Regions from separate parts of the Angustibacter aerolatus genome, predicted to be linked through region 1. Evidence: predicted binding sites of a transcription regulator. Region 1 holds the regulator's gene; the other holds the start of a gene.
What was found. The regulator HspR, encoded in region 1, represses chaperone genes until heat shock. The targets are predictions, from matches to a motif close to ANTTGAGNCNGNCNGNCTCAANT.

Region 1 (10,668 bases):
GTCGCGGCGAACTCCTCGAGGTTGCTGCAGTGACACCGATGCACAGGAGGTGGCGCCGACATGATCCGGTCCGGCGTCTGTTGGCGGCTGCTCGAGGTGCTCGTGGCCGACCACCACGACGTCGTGTGGGCGCGGTCGGCGACGGACGACGTGCGCGTCGAGCAGACCGCGCCCGTCACCGCGGCGGTGCGCGAGCTGCACCACCGCGCCCTGGCCGTGGGCGTCACCGGCAGCGGCGAGGAGGTCGTCGCGCTGCTCGACGTGGTGGCCGACACCCTCGTGCTCGCGGTCACCCGCCTCGAGCTGCAGACCACCGTGCAGCGGCACGCATCGGTCGACGACCTCACCGGCCTGCTGAACCGGCGCGCCGGCCTGGCGCGGGTGCAGGAGCTGCTCGACGAGGGGCGCTCGGACGACGGCAGCGCGCTGCTCGTCGTCGACCTCGACCACTTCAAGGCGGTGAACGACCGGTTCGGCCACCTGGCCGGCGACGCCGTGCTGCGGGCGATCGGCACCGCGTGCCGCACCGCGACCCGGCCGGGCGACGTCGCCTGCCGGTACGGCGGTGAGGAGATCCTGCTGCTGCTGCCCGACACTGGCCAGGCCGCGGCGGTCGCGGCGACCGAGCGGCTGCGGGCGACCGTCGCCGGCACCCCGTTCCCGGAGGTGCCGGGCGGCCGCGGGCTGCGCGTGACGGCGAGCATCGGCGTGCGCTGGTGGCAGGAGCGGCCCGTCGGCGACGGACTGCAGTCCCTCGTCGCCGAGGCCGACGCCGCGCTGTACGCCGCGAAGGCCGGCGGTCGCGACCGCGTGGTCGTCCACCCCGTCACGGTCGCGCTGCCCGCGGGCTGAGCGGGCCGGGGCCTCAGTCGATCGCGCGCAGCGGCTCGAAGCGCCCGCCGCGCACCTCGTAGGCCCAGACGACGGCGTGCGCCGGCTCGCCCGCCGACGTCCAGCCCACGCGGCCGGCGACCCCCTCGGCGCGGTACGTCGACAGGTACCTGTTCAGGGCCGCCCGGTCGGTGGCGCCGGCGTCGATGCCCGCCAGCAGCGCCCGCGTGCCGTCGTACGTCTCGGCCGCGTAGGTGCCGGCGTCCCGGCCGAAGGCGCCGCGGTATGCCGCGGCGAAGGTCGTGGCCCGCTCCGCGGGGACGCACGGGCAGGTGACGACCGCGCCGTCGGCCGCCGCGTCGCCGGCCGTCTCGACGAGGCCGGGGTCCTTCGCGCCGTCGTCGCTCACGAACCGGGCCTCGACACCCGCCTCGCGCAGCTGCCGCAGCAGCAGCCCCGCCTCGGCGTAGTAGCCGCCGAAGTAGACCGCGTCGGCCTCCGCCGCGCGCACCCTGGTGACGGTCGGCGAGAAGTCCGTCTGCTTCGCCTGCACCGTGTCGTGGGCGACGGCCGCGGCACCGAGCTGCCGGCGCACGATCTGCGCCAGCCCCGACCCGTACTCGGACGCGTCGTCGACCACCACGACGCGGCGCGCGCCCAGCGACTGCAGCAGGCGGACGGCGGCCGGACCCTGCGTGTCGTCGGCGCCCAGCACGCGGTGGAACGTCGTCCAGCCGTTCGTCGACAGGGCCGGGTTCGTCGCGGTGGTCACCCACGGCAGACCGGCCTCGTCGAGCATCGGCCCCGCGGCCTTCGCCTCGCCGCTGAACGCCGGGCCGACGAGGGCCAGCAGCGACCGGTCGTCGACGGCGCGCTTGGCCAGCGCCGGCGCCTGGGCCGGCTCGGCCTGCGAGTCGAACGTGCGCAGCGTGACGGCGCACCGGGGCCTGCCGGCCGCGTGCTCGCGGACGGCGAGCTCGGCCGCCTGGCGGATGCCCTGCCCCAGGCTGGCGTAGTCACCGGTGGCGGCGCCGAAGAAGCCGAGCTGCACGGCGCACCGGCCGTCGCCGGCCGCCGGCGCGCCGTCCGTGGTGCCGCCGCACGCGGCGAGCACGAGCAGCGACGAGACGACGAGGGGCAGCAGGCGACGCACGAGACCTCCAGCAGCGGCAGCGACCGTCGCTGCACGGACGCTCACTCTTGCACGACAGCACGCGGTCTCCGCGCCGCACGAGCGCCTGCTTCGACCCCTGCGGGTGCCCGGGTCGAACGGGGCGCAGCGGGGACGGGTCAGGCCGGTCGGCTGGTCGTGACCGCGAACACCGGGTAGCCCGGCGCGATGGCCAGCAGCTCGGCGTCCGACGCCGACGGGCCGACGCCGTCGAAGAACTGGCCGACCTCCCAGCGCCAGCGCCGCAGGTAGGCGCGCAGCAGGTCGGGCTTGTCGGCGTCGGCCAGCTCGACGGCGGTGAAGGTCTCGACGCGGCGTCCGACCCGCAGCTCCCCGGTGCCGGCGACCCGCAGGTTGCGCACCCACTGCGTGTGGCCGCGCGGGGCGACGAGGTACCGGTGACCGTCGACCGTGAGCGGGTTGACCGGGTTGGTGCGCCACTCGCCGCTCGTGCGCCCGCGGACGGCGAGCACCCGGGAGCCGTAGACGCTCACGCCGTGGGCGGTCAGCCACCCGACGGCCCGGTTGAACGACGTCTCGAACCGGGTGGGGACGAGGTTCCGGCGGCTCGGGTCGGCGGCGCCGGGGGTGGCTGCGGTCATGGTGTCCTCCGATGACGTCGAGAGCGGTGCTCTCGGATCACCACACTGTGGCACGCCGTGAAGGCCATGACAAGAGCAGTGCTCTCGTTCTTGGTACGCTGACCGGGTGCCGACCAGAGCCGAGAACCGTGACGACGTGACCGCGCGCATCCTGGCCGCCGCCCGCGCGCAGCTGGGGTCGGTGGGGCCGCAGCAGCTGTCGCTGCGCGGCGTGGCTCGCGACGTCGGCCTGGTCAGCTCGGCGGTGTACCGGTACTTCGGCAGCCGCGACGAGCTGCTCACCGCCCTCATCGTCGAGGCCTACGACGCGCTGGGCGACGCGACGCAGGCGGCGGAGGTGGCGCTCGGCCGCGCCGGGCGGGTCGGCACCGGGCGCTACCGTCGGCGCTGGCACGCGATCTGCGAGGGTGCACGCACCTGGGCGGTCGCGCACCCGCACGAGTACGCGCTGCTCTACGGCACGCCCGTTCCCGGGTACGCGGCGCCGCAGGCCACCGTCGGTCCGGGGGTGCGCGTGGGGCTGCAGCTGCTGCAGGTCGTGCACGAGGCGGCCGAGCAGGGGGCGCTGCGCCGCGACGCCGTGCCGCCCGCCGCGCCGGCGCTGCGCCGCCAGGTCGAGGGTCTCGGCCTCGACCCGGTGCTCGACGGCGGCACGCAGGCCGCGGTGTTCATGGCCTGGGCGCAGCTGTTCGGCACCCTGTCGTTCGAGGTGTTCGGCCAGCTGCACGGGGGCCCCGACCCCGAACTGTTCATCGACCACGTGGCCGGCTCGACCGCCGACCGCGTGGGACTCCCCTAGCGGCCCCTCAGCTGTACGTCCCACGACCGCCCCGACGCCGTGCGGGCCGTGCAGGTGAACCCCTCGGGCGGCACCGATCCGCACCGGTCACCGGGCGCCGACCGCGGCCACCCGGACGGCCCACGACGGGCCGTCCGGGGTGGGTCGCGGGTCAGCGGCGGGCCAGCTCCTCGAGCGTCGCACGGGCGCCGTGCTCGTGCAGCGAGGCGAGGGCGTCGACGTACGCGTCGCGGAAGCGCTCGTCGTCGACGAGGTCGCCGAACAGCTCGCGGTCCTGCACGAAGGCGGTCGGGTCGGCGTCGGGGCCGACCTGGCGGGCCGCGCTGGCCATCACCCGGTCGCGCAGCTGGTCGACGACCACGATCTGCTCACCCTGCTCGTCGACGCCCTCGGCGTACCGGGCCCAGGCGGCGACGACGAGCGTCGCGCGCTCGATCGGCCCGCCGACGGCCAGCTCCTCGCGGATCACCGGCGTCACCCACTTCGGGATGCGGTCGGACGACTCGGCGCACAGCCGGGCCAGGGTGTCGCGCACCTCGGGGTTGGCGAACCGCTCGATGAGCTGCCGCTTGTAGGCGTGCAGGTCGATGCCGGGCACCTCGTGCAGCGTCGGCGTCGCCTCGTCGTCCATGTAGCGCAGCAGGAACTCGACGAACAGCGGGTCCTGGCAGACCTCGTGGGCGTAGCGGTACCCGGCGAGGTAGCCGAGGTAGCAGAGCGCCTGGTGGCTGGCGTTCAGCAGGCGCAGCTTCATGAGCTCGTACGGCTCGACGTCGGGCACCAGCTGCGCACCGACGTCCTCGAACCGCGGGCGGCCGAGCGGGAAGCTGTCTTCCAGCGCCCACTGGGTGAACGGCTCGCAGACGACCGGCCAGGCGTCCTCGACGCCGAAGCGCTCGCTGAGCAGCTCGCGGTCGTGGTCGCTGGTGACCGGGGTGATGCGGTCGACCATGCTGTTCGGCCAGGCGACGTCGGTGCGCAGGTGCTCGGCCAGGGCCGGGTCCTTCGCCTCGGCGAACGCCGTGAACATCCGGCGCGCGACGTCGCCGTTGCCCGGGATGTTGTCGCACGACATCACCGTGAAGGGCTCGATGCCGCGCTCGCGACGACGGCGGGCGGCCTCGACGACGAAGGCGAACGAGGTGGTCGGCACCGCGCCGTCGGCCAGGTCGGCCTGCACCGCGGGGTTGCGCAGGTCGAACTCGCCGGTCTGCGGGTGGATGTTGTAGCCGCCCTCGGTGACCGTGAGGCTGACGATGCGCGTGGTCGGCGCGGCCATCAGCTCGAGGACGGCCTCGGGGTCGTCGGCGGCGAACAGGTAGCGCAGCAGCGACCCGATGACGCGCGGCTCGAGCCGGCCGTCGGGGTGCTTCACCACCAGCGTGTAGAGGCCGTCCTGGGCGTCGAGGGCGTCGCGCATCCGCACGTCGTTCGGCATCAGGCCGACGCCGGCGATGCCCCACTCGCGCGCGCCACCGGCCTGCAGCAGGCGGTCGACGTACATGGCCTGGTGGGAGCGGTGGAACGCACCGACCCCCAGGTGCACGATGCCGACCTGCACGGACGACCGGTCGTAGGTCGGGACGGCCACCTCGGGGTCGAGGGACTGCAGAGCCTGGGGGGTCAGCTTCATCGCGGGGGAGCTCCTGTCAGGGACCGTCGTCACGCCAGAGACTAGCCACGACAGGGGGTGTGCAGCGCGGCGACTCGGCACCCCGCGGGGCCGGTGAGCGGCACGGTCAGAGCGGGTGCCCTCGACGGTCAGAACCGGGCAGACCCGGGCAGCGGCGTCAGCCCTGCGGGCGCCAGACGACGAGCGCCGAACCGACCCCGAACGCCGAGCGCGCCGGACGTCGGCCGGCCACGACGCTGACGATGTCGCCGGACGGCGTGGCGGCGAACACCCGCGACCCCGGCCCGGCCGCTCGGCGGGCCCGCTCCAGCTCGGTGCCGAGCTCGCGCACCCGCGCCTGCAGGGCCGCGACCTGGGACTCGAGCTCGAGGATGCGCTTGATGCCGGCCAGGCTGACGCCCTCGTCCTGCGACAGCCGCTGCACCTCGCGCAGCACCGCGACGTCGCGGGCGGAGTAGCGCCGGCCACGGCCGCGCGCCCGGTCGGGCTGCACGAGGCCGATGCGGTCGTACTGGCGCAGGGTCTGCGGGTGCATCCCCGCGAGCTGCGCCGCGACGGAGATGACGAACACCGGCGTGGTGTCGTCGAGGTCGAGCTCGGGCAGCTGCACGGCTCCTCCTACTCGCCGCGGGCCTGCGACATCAGGCCGGCGCGGGGGTCCTCCCCCTTCGTCGCGGCGGCGTAGGACTCGACGGCCGCGCGCGCCTCGTCGTCGAGCCGCTGCGGCACCGCGACCTGCACGACGACCCGCAGGTCGCCCTGCCCGGACGTCGTGCGCACGCCGCGCCCGCGCACGCGCAGCGTGCGACCGGACGGCGTGCCGGCCGGCACCTTGACCCGCACCGTGCCGACGCTCGCGCGGCCGTCGTCGAGCTCGAGCACGGGCACCTCGACGGTCGCACCGAGCGCGGCCTCGGCGAAGGTGACCGGCACGGTCACCGTGAGGTCGTCGCCGGTGCGACCGAAGACCGGGTCGGGCGACACCTGCACCGTGATGAGCATGTCGCCCGCGGCGCCGCCCTGGTCGCCGCGGCCGCCCTTGCCGCGCAGCCGGATGCGCTGGCCGTCGCGGGTGCCGGCGGGCACGCGGGCCGTGACCTGCGAGCCGTCCGGCGAGCGGAGGGTGACGGTCGAGCCGGTCACCGCCTCGCGGAAGCCGAGCCGGGTGGTGGCCTCGACGTCGGCACCGCGCTGCGGACCCCGGGGTGCGCCGAACCCGCCGAACCGGCTGCGCCCGCGGCCGCCGGCGGTGTCGCCGGCGCCCATCGTGCGCAGCAGGTCCTCGAGGTCGATGCCCCCGGGGCCGCCCGCGCCGCCACCCGGCGGGAAGCGGGTGCCGCCGCCGGCACCCGCCCCGCCGAACATGCTGCTGAAGACGTCCTCGAACCCGCTGCCCCCGCCACCCGGTGCGAACCGCGCGCCGCCGCCGCTCATCGCGCGGACGGCGTCGTACTGCTTGCGCTGCTCGGCGTCGGAGAGCACCGAGTAGGCCTCGCCGATCTCCTTGAACCGCTTGTCGTCACCGCCGTTGGCGTCGGGGTGGTTGGTGCGCGCGAGCTTGCGGTACGCCTTCTTGATCGCCGTGGCGTCGGCGTCCTTGGCGACACCGAGCGTCGCGTAGAAGTCCTTCTCGAACCAGTCCTGACCGGCCACCCGGTGCCTCCCCTCGTGCTGCTGGTGGTGTTAGCGCGGGTCCGCGACGGCGACGCGCGCCGGGCGCAGCACCCGCTCGCCCGCCTTGTAGCCGGGCTGCAGCACCTGCACCACGGTGGTGACCTCGGTGCCCTCGGCCAGCTCGGCCTCGGTGCGCATCAGCGCCTCGTGCACCGTCGGGTCGAACGCCTCACCCACCTCGCCGAAGCGCTGCAGGCCGTTGCGGCCCAGCGCGGCCTCGAGCTTGTCGGCGATGGCCGCGAACGGCCCGCCCTCGAGGTCGCCGTGCTGCCGGGCGAGGTGGATGTCGTCGAGCGCCGGCAGCAGCGTCTCGAGCACCCCCGCGACGGCCGTGTCGCGCGCGACGTCGCGGTCGCGCTCGACCCGCTTGCGGTAGTTCACGTACTCGGCCTGCAGCCGCTGCAGGTCGGCCAGCCGCTCGGCCGCCAGGTCGGACCCGCCGACCCCCGCGGCCGGCTCGGCCGGCTCGGTCGGCTCGGCGGCGGGCTCGTCGTCCTCGCCGGTCGCGCCCGTCGTGCCGGTCGCACGCGGCTCGCCGGTCTCGGGGTCGATGCGCCGCCGGTCGCGGACGGTGACGGTCTCCCGACCGTCACCGTCCCCGCCCTGGCCGGGCGCACCCGTCGGCGTCTGCGGCTGCTGCTGCGTCGGCTCGGTGTCGCCCGTCGTCATCAGTTCCCCTTGGCCTGCTGCTGGTCGTCGTCGACGACCTCGGCGTCGACGACGTCGTCGTCGTCCGGCACCTCGGCGCCGGCGCCCGCACCCGCGGACGCGCCGTCACCGGCGGACGCCTGCGACTGCTCCTGGGCGTACATGGCCTGGCCGATCTTCTGGCTGGCCGTGGCGAGCGCCTCGGTCTTCGCCTTCAGCTCGTCGACCGAGCCGTTCTGCGACAGCGACGTGCGCACGTCGGCGATGGCGGCCTCGACCTCGGTCTTGATGTCGGCCGGCACCTTCTCGTCGTTGTCCTTGAGGAACTTCTCGGTGGAGAACGCCAGCTGCTCGGCCTGGTTGCGGGTCTCCGCCTCCTCGCGACGCTGCTTGTCCTCCTCAGCGTGCGCCTCGGCGTCCTTGATCATCCGCTCGATCTCGTCCTTCGGCAGCGCGCTGCCGCCGGAGATCGTCATGGCCTGCTCGACGCCGGTGCCGCGGTCCTTCGCCGACACGTTCACGATGCCGTTCGCGTCGATGTCGAAGGTGACCTCGACCTGCGGCACGCCGCGCGGGGCGGGGGCGATGCCGGTGAGGTCGAACGTGCCGAGCGGCTTGTTGTCGCGGGTCAGCTCGCGCTCGCCCTGGAACACCTGGATCGTCACGGACGGCTGGTTGTCGGCCGCGGTCGTGAACACCTCGCTGCGCTTGGTCGGGATCGCGGTGTTGCGCTCGATGAGCTTCGTCATCAGCCCACCCTGCGTCTCGATGCCGAGCGACAGCGGGGTGACGTCGATGAGCAGGACGTCCTTGCGCTCGCCCTTCAGGACGCCGGCCTGCAGGCTCGCGCCCACGGCCACGACCTCGTCCGGGTTCACGCCCTTGTTGGGCTCGCGGCCGCCGGTGAGCTCCTTGACGACGGTGGTGACGGCCGGCATGCGGGTCGAGCCGCCGACGAGCACCACGTGGTCGATCTCGCTCAGCTGGATGCCGGCGTCCTTGATCACCTGGTTGAACGGCGCCTTGGTGCGCTCGAGCAGGTCGGAGGTGAGCTGCTCGAACTGCGCGCGGGTCAGCTGCTCGTCGAGGTGGATCGGGCCGTTCTCGGTCATCGAGAGGTACTGCAGCGACAGGTTGGTGCTGGTCGAGCTCGACAGCTCCTTCTTCGCCTGCTCGGCCGCCTCGCGCAGCCGCTGCATGGCGATCTTGTCCTTGCCGAGGTCGACGCCGTAGCTGTTCTTCACGGTCGTCAGCAGGTGGTCGACGACGCGCTGGTCCCAGTCGTCGCCACCGAGGTGGTTGTCACCGGAGGTCGCGCGGACCTGGATGGTGCTGAAGCCGTCGTCGTCCTTGCCCACCTCGAGCAGCGAGACGTCGAAGGTGCCGCCGCCGAGGTCGAAGACGAGGATGAGCTCGTCCTCCTTGCCCTTGTCGAGGCCGTAGGCCAGGGCCGCCGCGGTGGGCTCGTTGATGATGCGCAGCACGTTGAGGCCCGCGACCTCGCCGGCCTCCTTCGTGGCCTGGCGCTGGGCGTCGTTGAAGTACGCCGGGACGGTGATGACCGCGTCGGTGACGTCCTCGCCGAGGTAGCTCTCGGCGTCGCGCTTCAGCTTGCCGAGGATGCGGGCGCTGATCTCCTGCGCGGTGAACTTCTTGCCGTCGATCTCGGTCGACCAGTCGGTGCCGATGAAGCGCTTGACCGACCGGATGGTGCGGTCGATGTTCGTGACGGCCTGGCGCTTGGCGATCTCGCCGACCAGCACCTCGCCGTTCTTGGCGAACGCGACGACGGACGGCGTCGTCCGGCCGCCCTCGGCGTTCGCGATGACGGTGGGCTCGCCACCCTCCAGGACCGCCACGACGGAGTTCGTCGTGCCCAGGTCGATGCCGACCGCACGTGCCATGTCTGTGTCTCCTCGGTTGTCGCCTTGAGCCTGTGCGGCTCAAGTCTGCGAGACCGCCGGGTCACCGTCAAATCGGGCCGGTCGATCTTGAGTCTGCTTCGCTCAACTCCGCGACGCGCTCCCGTGTTCCCCGCCGACGCACCCGTCGGGCCCGGACGAGACGATGGGCCGGTGCCCGCACCGACCGACCTCCCACCCCGCCTCACCTCGCGGGCGCTGCTGCCGCTGAGCATCGGCGTGGTCGGCCTGGTCACGCTGAGCGCGTTCGTCGACCGCGCCGTGGCCACCGTGCTGCCCACCGCGCTGGGCGACCTCGGGTCGGTGAGCAGCTTCGGCGCCGTGGCGGCCGCCCCGCTCGCCAGCTACGTCGCCGCGCTCGCCGTGAGCGGCCTCTGGGCCGACCGCCTCGGCCCGCGGCCGGTCGTCGTCACCGGACTGGCCGCCTTCGTGGTCGCGCAGGTCGTGACCGCGACGGCGCAGGGCGTGCCGGTGCTCGTGGGCTCGCGGCTGCTCAGCGGCGTGGCCGAGGCACTGGTCGACGTCGGGCTCACCGTGCTCATCGCCGACGTGCTGCCCGACGAGCTGCTGCCCCGCATGTACTCCCTGCTGTCGGCGGCGTGGGTGCTGCCCTCGGTGGTCGGCCCGGTCGTCGCCGGGGCCCTGACCGAGCACGCCGGGTGGCGGTGGGTGTTCGTCGTGCCGGTGGTCGCCGCCGTGCCACCGGCGGTGCTGCTGCTCACCAGCGGCGGACTGCGCGCCCCGCACCGCGCCCCCGCCCCGACGTCCGGCCGCTCGGCGCTGACCTGGTCGCTGGTGCTCGCCGCGGCCCTGACGGCGGCCGGCCTCTCCCGCGGCCGCTGGCTGGTGCTGCTGCCGGCCGTCGCGCTGGCGCTGGTCGGGCTGTGGCGGGTGCTGCCGCCGGGCACCCTGCGGCTGCGCCCGGGGGTGCCGCTCGTCGTCGCGGTGCGCGGCCTCGGTGGCACCGCCTTCTCGGCGAGCACCCTGTGGCTCCCGCTGGTGCTGACGCTGGTGCACGGGGCGACCCCGACGGGCGCGGGCGTGCCGCTGACGGTGGTCGGCGTCTTCTGGTTCGCCGGGTCGTGGGTGCAGGGGCACGTGGGCGGCTCGCGACCGCGGATGCTCCGCGCCGGGCTGGCCTGCCTGGTCGTCGGGCTGGCCGGCACCGGCCTGCTCGGCTTCGGCTCGCTGCCGGTCTGGCCGGGGCTGGTGGCGCTCGCGGTGGCCGGGGTCGGCGTCGGCATCACGACGGCGACGTCGTCGGTGCTCATCATCTCGGCGTCGGCGATGGACGAGCGGGGCCGCGCGGGCGCCTCGGCGCAGCTGGTGTCGGCCGCCGGGATCGGGCTCGCGACGGCCGTGGCCGGCGCGGCGCTGGCGCGCACCGG
Region 2 (10,668 bases), on a different contig from region 1:
CCACGGCCGCAGGCGTGACGCGCACGGTGGTGCTGTCGATCATCGGCGTCGACCGGGTCGTCGCCGAGGCCGCCGGCACCGGCTTCGACGGCTACTACGGGGCGAAGCTCGCGCAGGAGCGCACCGTCCACGAGCACGCTCCGGGCGTCCAGGTGGTGCGCTCGGCGCAGTTCCACGACATGGCCCGGCAGGCCCTGGGCTGGGGGCGCGACGCCGCCGGCCCGGGCACCTCGCAGGTACCGGCGCTGCGCATCCAGCCGATCGCCGTGCCCGCGCTCGTGCAGCTGCTGCTCGAGGTCGCCGAGGGGCGCCACCCCGGCGACCTCGAGGTGGCCGGCCCCCGCGTCGAGCTCCTGCCGCGGCTGTCCGCGGCGTACGCGGCGACCCGCGGTGACGACGTGCGGGTGGTCGACGTCCCGGCCGGCGAGGCGGTCGACGGCGGCGTGCTGCTGCCCGGCGCGGACGCGCTGCTCGCCGGGCCGACCTTCGCCGAGTGGCTCGCCGGGCAGCCGACCGCCGCGACCGGGCGCTGAACTCGGACACGCCGCCACCCACTTAGGATCAGACCGTGAAGATGACGGCGGGCGTCGAGTGGGCGGTGCACTGCTGCGTCGCGATGAGCCGTGCGGACGGACCGGTGCCGTCCGCACGGCTCGCCGACCTGCACGGCGTCTCGCGGACGTACCTGGCCAAGCACCTGCAGAGCCTCACGAGGGCCGGCATCGTCCGCTCGGTCGAGGGTCGCGACGGCGGCTACCAGCTGACCCACGCCGCCGCCGACGTCACCCTGCTGGACGTCGTGCAGGCGCTCGAGGGCCGCGAGCCAGCCTTCCGGTGCACGGAGATCCGCCAGTGCGGGCCCTTGGCGGCCCCGCCCGAGGCGTGCACACGGCCGTGCGGGGTGGCCCAGGCGATGCACGCCGCCGAACGGGCCTGGCGCGACGCGCTGGCCGCCACGAGCATCGCCGACCTCGCCGACGGGTTGGAGCGCACGAGCGGACCCGGCACGCTCGAGGGCGTCGCCCGCTGGCTGCGCAGCGACGCACCCGCGCGCTGACCGGGCGTCACCCGGACGGCGCAGCCTCCTTGCTCGCGGCAGCACCGGGCGACAGGGTTGCCCGATGGACCAGCCGGTGCGCCGCAGGTGGCTGCTCGTCGGCCTCGCCGTGCAGGCGCTGCTGGTCGTGGTCGACCTGGTGGCCGGGCGGCTGACGCACGACCCGTCGCGCACCAACCTGACCGGCACCCTGGCGCTGGCCCCCGCGCTGACGGCGGTCGGCGGCACCCGGCGGAACGTGTCGCTGGTGGGGCTGGTCGGGGTGGTGCTCGGCGTGCTGCTGTCGTGGCTCGACGACGTGCCGGCCGGTGCGGGCGCCATCCGCACGACGGTCGTGGTGCTGGGCACGGTGATCGCCCTGGCTGCAGCCGACACCCGCATGCGGTCGATGCACCAGCTGCGCGACCGCCGGGCCACCGCACGCATCCTGCAGGGCGCGATGCTGACCGAGCTGCCGCAGCCCGACCACCTCGAGCTGCGCAGCCGCTACGTGACGGCGACGGCCGGCGACCAGGTGGGCGGCGACTGGTACGACGGCGTGATCAGCCCGGACGGCGCCACGACCGTGGTGATCGGCGACGTCACCGGCCACAGCATCAGCGCCGCGGCGTCGATGGGGCAGCTGCGCTCGATCCTGCGCGGGTTCGTCGTCGACCACGACGAGCCCCCCGCGGCGCAGGTGCAGCGCCTCGACCGCGCGGTCGCCGCGCTCGGCCTCGACGTGCTGGCGACGCTGGTGGTGCTGCGCGTCGAGCTGCCCGACCCCGCCGAGCCCGACGCGCGGCAGGTGCGCTGGTGCAACGCCGGGCACCCGCCGCCGCTGCTGCTGCGCCCGGACGGCCGGGTCGAGCGGCTGCTCACCGACGCCGAGCCGCTGCTCGGTCTCGACCCCGCGACCCGCCGCACCGACCACGTGGCGCCGCTGCCGGTCGGCTCGACCCTGCTGCTCTACACCGACGGCCTGGTCGAGCGCGCCGGCGCCGACATCGACGACGGCATCGAGACCCTCGCCGGGCACCTGGCCGGGCGGTCCGCCGTCCCCGTCGACCTGCTGCTCGACACCGTGTTCGCCGGCCTGGTCACCCGCCGTCCGCCGGACGACGTCGCGGTGCTCGCCCTGCGCGCGCACCCGCACCGCGCCTGAGCCCCGCCCCCTGACCCGCGCCCGCCCCGGTGTCGCGCGCCACGTGAAGTCGGCTGCCGCACCGTTCCCGTGGCGTGCACGCCCATCGAACGGTGCGCGCGCCACACGGAGCCGTCGGGTCAGCCGGCCTGCAGCCGCTCGGCCAGGAACGCCAGCACCTGCTCGCGGGCGTCGTGCGCCGGCCCGGGCCGGTCGACGGTCTCGTGGGTCAGCACGGCGTGGCTGCTGCGGGCGAACCCGTTCGGGTTGCCCGGCGACGAGTCGAGCTCGATCACGCGGAACCCGTCGCCGAACCTGGCCTGCAGCGCCTCGAACCGGGTGGCCGGCGAGGCGGAGTCGGCGCTGAACCGCAGACCCAGCAGGCAGAGCCCCTCGTCGCGCACCCGCGCCGCGACGGCGTCGCGCTCGCCGTCCGAGACGCCGAGGTCGGCGCGGTGCCGGGCGCTGACCGGGAACGGCACCGAGGGCTGGCTGGCGACCGGCGCCAGCACGGCCGGCTCGACGGCGGCGGCGATCGCGAACCCGCCCGTGAAGCACATGCCGATGACGCCGACGCCGGGACCGCCGGCCTCCGCGTGCAGCTGCCGGGCGAGCGCGCGCAGGTACTCGGCGACCGGCCGCGCGCGGCGCCGGGCGAACGCCGCGAACTCGCTCGAGACGCACACCCGCGCGAGCGAGGCGGCCGCGTACCCGCCGCTCACCGGGCGCCCCGGCGTGCCGAACAGCGACGGCACCGCCACCCGGAAGCCGTGCTCGACCAGCACCTCGCCGAGCCGCAGCACCTCGGGGGTGGCCCCGGGGATCTCGGGCACGAGCACGACGCCCGGCCCGGACCCCTTGCGCAGCACCGGGTGCGTGAGCCCCACCGCGGTGAACGACGTCTCGTGCCAGCCGGTCGTCGCGTCGCCGTCGCCCATCCGCGAACCCTCCCACGGGTGCGTGCGGCTGACATCATCACCGCGTGCGGACGCCGTGGCGCGGGGCGCAGCTGGTGGCGGCTGCGACGACGCTGGTGCTGCTCGCGCTGGGCGGGCGGTACGGACCGCACCGCGACGAGCTGTACTTCGTCGCGGCCGGCCGGCACCCCGCCTGGGGCTACCCCGACCAGCCGCCGCTCCGCCCACTGCTGGCGGCGGCGACGCAGGCGCTGCACCCGCACTCGGTGTGGGCGCTGCACGTGCCCTCGGCGCTGGCCACCGGGCTGCTGTGCCTCGTGACGGCGGCGACTGCGGCCGAGCTGGGTGGCGGTGCCTGGGCCCGCACGGTCTCGGCGTTCTCGGTCAGCTGCGGCTCGACGTTCCTGGTGGTCGGGCACGAGCTGTCGACGACGACGCTCGACGTGCTCGCCTGGGCGACGGTGGTCTGGCTCGTGCTGCGGGCCCTGCGTCTGGGCTGGCGCCGCGGCTGGTTGCTGGTCGGTGCGGTCGCCGGGGTCGGCCTGCAGAACAAGTCGCTGTTGGTGCTGCTGCTCGCGGCGCTGACCGTCGGGCTGCTCGTGGTGCCCGACGCGCGCCGGCGGCTGCCGTGGCGGTGGGTGCTGGCCGCGGGCGGGCTCGCCGCGCTGCTCTGGCTCCCGAACCTGGCGTGGCAGGCGGCGAACGGGTGGCCCCAGCTGCACCTCGCCGCCGACATCCAGGACGAGTACGGCGGGGCGGGCGCGCGGGTCGAGGCCCTGGCGTTCCTCGCGGTCGCCATCAGCCCGACCGCCGTGCTCGTCTGGGGCCGCGGCCTGTGGCGGCTGCTGCGCCGCGAGGCGTGGGGCTGGGCGCGCCCGGTAGCGGTCGCCTGGCTGACGTCGCTCGCGGTCGTGCTCGCCGCTGCCGGCAAGGGCTACTACCTGGTCGGCCTGTTCCCGGCGCTGCTCGCCGCCGGGGTCGTCGCCGCGGAGCCCGCCCGTCGTCGCTGGTGGGCGCTGCCGGCCTGGCTGCTCGTCGGCGTCCTGCCCGTGCTGCCGTCGGTGCTGCCGGTGCTGCCGCAGCGGGTCTACGCGGCGACCTTCTGGCCGTCGGTGGTCGAGGACGGCCGAGAGACGATCGGCTGGCCACGCGTCGTCCGGGCCGTCGCCGCCGCGCGCGACACCCTGCCGGCCGGCGAACGAGGACGCGCGTCGGTCGTGGCGTGGAACGCGGGCGAGGCCGGCGCGATCGACTTCTTCGGCCGGCGGTACGACCTGCCGGCGGCGCACAGCGGGCACAACGGCTACGGGCTGTGGGGCCCGCCGACGTCCGACGGGCCGGTGGTCGCGATCGCACCGCCGCAGGCGCAGCCCCGCCTGGAGGCCGCGCTCGCCGGCTGCCGCCCGGTCGGCGTCGTCCGCACCGGTGTCGACGACGACGAGGACGGCGCCGTGGTGAGCGTGTGCACCGGTCCTCGCGGCGGCTGGGCGAGTGCCTGGCCCCGACTGGTGCGCCTGTCGGCCTGAGCACAGGATGGCGGGATGCGTGCAGCCGTGTACCGGACGAAGGGACCCGCCAGCGAGGTGCTGCGGGTCGAGGAGCTCGAGACGCCGCGGCCCGGCCCCGGCGAGGTGCTGGTGCGGGTCGCCGTCAGCGGCGTGAACCCCACCGACTGGAAGGCGCGGGACGGCGAGGGGGAGGTGCCCGGCGGGTTCCAGGTGCCCGACCAGGACGGCGCCGGCACGGTCGAGGCGGTCGGCGAGGGCGTCGACCCCGGCCGCGTCGGGCAGCGGGTGTGGCTCTGGTTCGCCGCCCGCGAGCGCCCGTGGGGCACCGCCGCCGAGTACACCGTGGTGCCCGCGCGGCAGGCGGTGCCGCTGCCCGACGGCGCCTCGTTCGACCTCGGAGCCAGCATCGGCATCCCCGCCATGACCGCGTGGCACTGCCTCTTCGCCGACGGCCCGGTCGACGGACCGGTGCTGGTGAGCGGCGGCGCCGGCGCCGTCGGCAACGCGGCGATCCGGCTGGCGAAGGCCGCCGGGCTGACGGTGGTCTCGACGGTCAGCAGCGACGAGAAGGCCGCCGCGGCCCGCGACGCCGGTGCCGACGCGGTCGTGGACTACCGCGCCGGGTCGGTCGACGACACCGCCCGCGCGGTGCGGGCGGCCGCCCCGGACGGCGTCTCGCGCGTGGTCGAGGTCGCCCCGGCGTCCAACGCCGAGCTGAACCTGCAGGTCGGTGCGCCGCACCTGGTCGTGGCCAGCTACGCCGACGACGGCGAGCCGGTGCCGGTGCCGGGCCGGCGTTCGATGCTCGGCAACGTCAGCTGGAAGTTCGTGCTCGTCTACACGATCGGCGACCGCGCCCTCGACGCCGCCGTCGCCGGGGTCAGCGAGGCCGTGGCCGCCGGCACCCTCGTCGTCCCGCCCCTGCACCGGTTCTCGCTCGACGACGTCGCCGCCGCGCACGACGCCGTGCAGCAGGGCGCGGTCGGCAAGGTCGTGATCGACGTCTGACGCCGCGGGTGCAGCGAGGCCCGGCCCCGCGGTGCGGGGCCGGGCCTCGTGTGCGGCTGCGGTGCTCAGGCCTGGTCGACCTGCTCGCCCTCCGGCTGCGCGTCCGACCGGACGTCGGCCGGCTGGCCGACGCTGATCGACACCCGCTGCGGCTCGCGACCGACGTGCGCGCCGGCGACGCGGACGCTCAGCACCCCGGCGTCGTACGTCGCGGTGAGCGACTCGCCGGTGACGTGCTCGGGCAGGGTGAAGGCGCGGGTGAAGCGGCCGTAGCGGACCTCGCCGAGGCTGCGGCCGCGCTGCCCGGCCCGCTCGTCACGGCGCTCGCCGCTCACGACGAGCCGGCCGCGGTCGAGCTCGACCGTGACGTCGCGCTCGACGTCGACACCCGGCAGCTCGAGGCGGACGACGGCGTCGTCACCGTCGCGCAGCACCTCGGCGGCGGGCACGAAGCCGGTCGGGCGCACGGGGGTGCGGACCGTCATCGGGCCGAAGCTGCGACGCACCAGCGCGTCGAGGCCGTCGAGCTGCGCGAACGGGTCGCGGCGGGTCCAGGTGGTCAGGGTGGTCATGGTGGCTCCTCGTGGTGCTCGGGCCGGCGGTGGTGGCCGGCCGTCTGCTGAGCACAACGTTGAGTCGACCCGACTCAGTCCCGCGGACCGTTCGCCCTCGGCGATCAGCCGAAGAGGCTGAGCTGCTCGTCGGCCGGCTCGGGTGCGGGCGCCTTCGCCGGCGCGGGCGTCGGCGTCGGCGTCCAGGCACGCGAGCGGGGCGGCAGGTCGACGGCCTCGCGCTCGGCCTCGGCCTGCGCCGCGACCTCCATCGGCACCTGCCCGGTGAGCGGCCACAGCGCCCGGCCCAGGGCGAGGGCCCGCTCGGCGAGCGCCGACTGCAGGCGGTGCGCGTCGAGCGGCAGGTGCAGGTCGCCGAGCGCCGGCATCGGCAGGTCGCGGCGCATCGTCATGAGCCGCTGGTTGCGGGCGACGTTCTCGCGCGAGGTGGGGTCGCCGAGCCGCCGGGTGGCCGCGACGCCGATCGCCGCCTCGACCTCGGCGGCCCGGCCGCCGTCGAGGGCGGCGAGCGCGTCGTCGACGCCGTCGAACACGGCGAGCAGCTTGGCCGCCGCCTTGGGGCCGATGCCCACCGCGCCGGGCAGGTTGTCGCTGCTGTCACCGCGCAGCGCCGCGAAGTCGGTGTACTGCCCGGCCCGCACGCCGCACAGCAGCTGCAGCCGTCCCGGGGTCAGCAGCGGCGAGCCCTCGACGCCGCCGTCGAGCAGCCGCAGCACGCAGGTGGTGTCGTCGATGAGCGCGAACGAGTCGCGGTCGCTGGTCAGCACCGTGCACCGCCAGCCGCTGCGCCCGGCCAGCGCGGCGCCGGACGCCAGCACGTCGTCGGCCTCCCACCCGTCGGGCACGACCACGCCGATGCCGGCCGCCGACATCACCTCCGGGGCGTCCGCGAGCTGAGCCACGAGCTCGGCCGGCTTGTCGGGGCGGCCCGCCTTGTACGCCGGGTACTCGACGCGCCGGTGCGAGTGCTCGGGGTGGTCGAAGCCGACGACGAGCGCGTCGGGGGCCAGCCGGTCGGCCGCCGCGCCGATGATCCGCAGCACGCCGCGCAGCGCCCAGTTCGCCCGGCCCTCGACGTCGCGCCAGTCGGTGCCGAACCCGCCGTGGTAGGCCCGGTGCAGCAGGCTGTTGCCGTCGACGGCGAGCAGCATGCGCTGCGGCTCGACGTCGGCTGGCTCGCTCACCGGTCCAGTGTGCAACGCGGCACCGACAGACCGGGCCGCGGCTACAGGGTCGGCGCGCACCGCCCGGCACCGAGCAGCGCCAGGCCCTGCCGGTCGCCGGCTCCCAGCACGGTGTTCGACGCCGACGCGGCGGGCGCCATCAGCTGCGTCGGGTCGGTCACGTGCGCCAGGCCCAGCACGTGACCCATCTCGTGCATGACCACCGCCGACACCCGATGGCCACCGGGGTCGCGCGCCAGGACCTCGCTGATCTGGGCGGTGTCGAGGGCCAGCGCGCCGCTGACGTAGGTGCCGTGACCCGAGCGGTCGGCGGCGACGAGCCCGCTCCCCAGGCCGACGACGCCGCCCGCCAGGTCGGGCTCCCGCTCCGGCGTCGTCCAGGCGACCAGCACGGGGGCCCAGCGGTCGCCGTACCGCTCGGGCTGGAGCTTCGGACGGCTGAAGTCCGAGAGCTCGGTGGTGCTGCCGTCGGCGATCAGCTGCAACCCCGAGGCCTGCGTGACCAGGCTCATGGCGCCGGCCACCAGCGCGTCGGCACCGGGCGGGCCGGTGCCGGAGACGACGTAGTGGATCTCGCGGCACGGGTCCCACGTGACGGGTCCGCCGTCCGGTTGCGTCTGGAGGAACGCGTGCTCGCCCTGGGTCGACACCGGCACCGCCGGCAGCACCCGGCCCGAGCGCTCGCCGACCCCCGCCGTCGGACGGTCGGCCTGCCGCGCCGCGGCCACCGCGGCCTGCCGGTCGTGCTGGTACCGGGGGACGCCGAACCAGCCCGCGAGCGCCAGCACGACGGCGACCACGACCACCGTGACTGCGTGCTCCCGCAGCCACGAGCGGCGCGGCGCCGGGCGGCTCTGCACGTCGAGCCACGCGCGCAGCGGGTCGACGCCGGCTGCCCTGGCCCGCTCGTCGAAGCGGTCGAGCTCCTCGAGCCGTCGCAGCATCTCGCGCTGGCTCCGATCCGGTCCCCCCACGGCACCCCCTCGGCGCGTCGTCGCGTCGGCTGGAGCGCCGCTCACCCGGACGGCGCAGCCCGGCCCTACGCTGCCGCCGTGGCCGCGCGACACCGACTCCCGTGGTCGCGCGGCGGACGCCTCGGACGCCTCGGACGCACCCGCCGCGAACGGCGCCGTCGTCGCGACGGCTGCGACGTCCTCGACGGCGTCGAGTGCTGCTGCGACGCGGGCAACCTGTTCACGCTCACCTGGTTCGGCACCCTCGCGACCGTCGTGCTGCGGGCCGAGCGGTACGTGCCGACCGGTGCGCCGGCGCAGCCGTCGGGTCGGGTCGCCCGGGTGCTGTGGCGGCGGGTGCGGGCGTACCAGCTGCTGCTCAGCGCCCGGCGCCCGGCCTGCTGCCCGATGACCCCGAGCTGCTCCGCGTACGCGCTGCAGGCGCTGCGATCGGACGGCGCGCTGCGTGGCGGGTGGCGCACCGTGCAGCGGCTGCGGCGCTGCGGACGCACGGGGTGACGGCGCACCTGCTGCTCGTCCTCGCCGGCCTGGGCGCCGGGTTCGTGGGCACGGTGGCGGGACTCGCGTCGCTGGTGAGCTACCCCGCGCTGCTGGCCTTCGGGCTGCCGCCGCTGGCCGCGAACGTCACGAACACCACCGCGATGACGACGGTGCTCGCCGGGTCGGCGGTCGGGTCGCGACGCGAGCTGCGCGGCACCGGACGCCGGCTGCTCCTGGGCAGCCTCTGCGCAGGAGCCGGGGGCGCGCTCGGTTCCGTGCTGCTGCTCCGGCTGCCGGCGAGCGCCTTCGAGGCGGTGGTGCCGTGGCTGGTCGCCCTGGGCTCGGCGCTGCTGCTGGCCCGCGATCGCGTGCGCGCCTGGGCGGCTGCCCGACGTCCGACCCCGGATCACGTCGGCCGGGCCTGGCCGTGGGGCGTCGCCGTCGCGGCGGTCGGCGTCTACGCCGGCTACTTCGGCGCCGCCGCCGGCATCATCATGCTGGCGGTGCTGTCGCTGCGGCGCACCGAACCGTTCGCCGTCACGAACGCGGTGAAGACGATCGTCACCGGCGCCGGCAACCTGGTCGCGGCCGTCGTCTACGTGCTCGTCGCCCCGGTCGAGTGGTCTGCCGTGCTGGCCCTGTCGGTCGGGCTGCTCGCCGGCAGCTGGCTCGGGCCACAGGTCGTGCGCGTGCTGCCCGAGCGCCCGCTCCGCGTCGCCGTCGCCCTGGGCGGTTTCGGGCTGGCCGGCTGGCTCGCCGTCCGCTGAGGGCTCAGCGGACGTCGACGTCCTTGGTCGCGAAGTCCTTGGGCGAGAACGACCCCTTGCGCAGGTTGCCCTCGATCTGCTCGAGGCTGCGGCCGGTGAGCTCGGGCATCTTGCGCCAGACGAAGAGCCAGGCCGCGACGTTGAACAGCGCGTACAGCCAGAACGTCTGACCGACCCCGATCAGGTTGATCACCGACAGCACCGTCAACGTGATGATCGTGTTGACCGTCCAGAGCGTCGCCGCCTGGGCGCTGGTGCCGGCACCGCGCACCGGCAGCGGGTAGATCTCCGACCCGGTCAGCCAGCCCATCAGCTGCAGCCCACCGGCGTTGAAGAACATGAAGGCGATGAGGCAGGCGACGATGAACGGCACGCTGTCGCGGCCGCTGTGCCCGGTGACGAAGAGCGCCCCGAGCACCCCCAGCGACAGAGCGGCACCCGGCACCATGATGAGCGTCAGTCGGCGGCGGCCGACCTTGTCGACGATCGAGAGCCCGACGATCATCATGATCAGGTAGGTGACGCCGAGCGCGACGCTCACGAGCAGGGCGTCGCTCTTGCTGAAACCGTTGTCGGTCAGGATGGTCGGCGCGTAGTAGATGATCATCTCGATGCCCGACAGCTGGGTGAACGCGGCGATGCCGCACCCGACGACGAGCGCCGGGCGCACCCAGGGCTGCTTCAGACCCCGCCACCCGCGCTGCTTGTCGGCCGCGTCGCGCTCCTCCTCGTCGAGCTCCTCGATCTCGCGCAGCTCGGCGCGCACGTCGTCGGTGCCGCGGATGCGGCGCAGCACGCCCTCGGCGTCGTCGGCACGGCGCGCCTTCACCAGCCAGCGCGGGCTCTCCGGCATGCGCAGCGACACCAGCAGCATGAGCAGCGCCGGCACGGCGGCCAGGCCGATCGACACCCGCCACGACAGCGACTGGCTGGCACCGACCAGCGTCGAGACGACGATGCCGACGCCGATGCCGACCTGGAACGTCAGCACGAGGCGCCCTCGGTTGTGCGCCGGGGCCAGCTCGGCGACGTACATCGGCACGGTCTGCGTGGCGCCGCCGACCGCGAAGCCGAGCAC

Region 2: the regulator HspR is predicted to act here: its motif matches at 6,243-6,265, upstream of ACYVI6_RS02105 (Hsp20/alpha crystallin family protein).

Annotation. Positions count from the first base shown of each region.
Region 1 is NZ_BAAHBM010000001.1:54,802-65,469, reverse strand. Features, by position in the region: gene ACYVI6_RS00315 (GGDEF domain-containing protein) at 61-852, shown strand; gene ACYVI6_RS00310 (branched-chain amino acid ABC transporter substrate-binding protein) at 866-1,984, opposite strand; gene ACYVI6_RS00305 (nitroreductase/quinone reductase family protein) at 2,122-2,604, opposite strand; gene ACYVI6_RS00300 (TetR/AcrR family transcriptional regulator) at 2,711-3,403, shown strand; gene ACYVI6_RS00295 (mannitol dehydrogenase family protein) at 3,555-5,036, opposite strand; gene ACYVI6_RS00290 (heat shock protein transcriptional repressor HspR) at 5,194-5,646, opposite strand; gene ACYVI6_RS00285 (DnaJ C-terminal domain-containing protein) at 5,655-6,689, opposite strand; gene grpE (nucleotide exchange factor GrpE) at 6,720-7,379, opposite strand; gene dnaK (molecular chaperone DnaK) at 7,379-9,262, opposite strand; gene ACYVI6_RS00270 (MFS transporter) at 9,434-10,668, shown strand, end outside.
Region 2 is NZ_BAAHBM010000004.1:62,656-73,323, reverse strand. Features, by position in the region: gene ACYVI6_RS02135 (SDR family oxidoreductase) at 1-533, shown strand, start outside; gene ACYVI6_RS02130 (RrF2 family transcriptional regulator) at 569-1,057, shown strand; gene ACYVI6_RS02125 (PP2C family protein-serine/threonine phosphatase) at 1,122-2,201, shown strand; gene ACYVI6_RS02120 (dienelactone hydrolase family protein) at 2,321-3,118, opposite strand; gene ACYVI6_RS02115 (ArnT family glycosyltransferase) at 3,163-4,623, shown strand; gene ACYVI6_RS02110 (NADPH:quinone reductase) at 4,639-5,613, shown strand; gene ACYVI6_RS02105 (Hsp20/alpha crystallin family protein) at 5,679-6,185, opposite strand; gene ACYVI6_RS02100 (5'-3' exonuclease) at 6,290-7,369, opposite strand; gene ACYVI6_RS02095 (matrixin family metalloprotease) at 7,411-8,313, opposite strand; gene yidD (membrane protein insertion efficiency factor YidD) at 8,422-8,841, shown strand; gene ACYVI6_RS02085 (sulfite exporter TauE/SafE family protein) at 8,838-9,590, shown strand; gene ACYVI6_RS02080 (sugar porter family MFS transporter) at 9,595-10,668, opposite strand, start outside.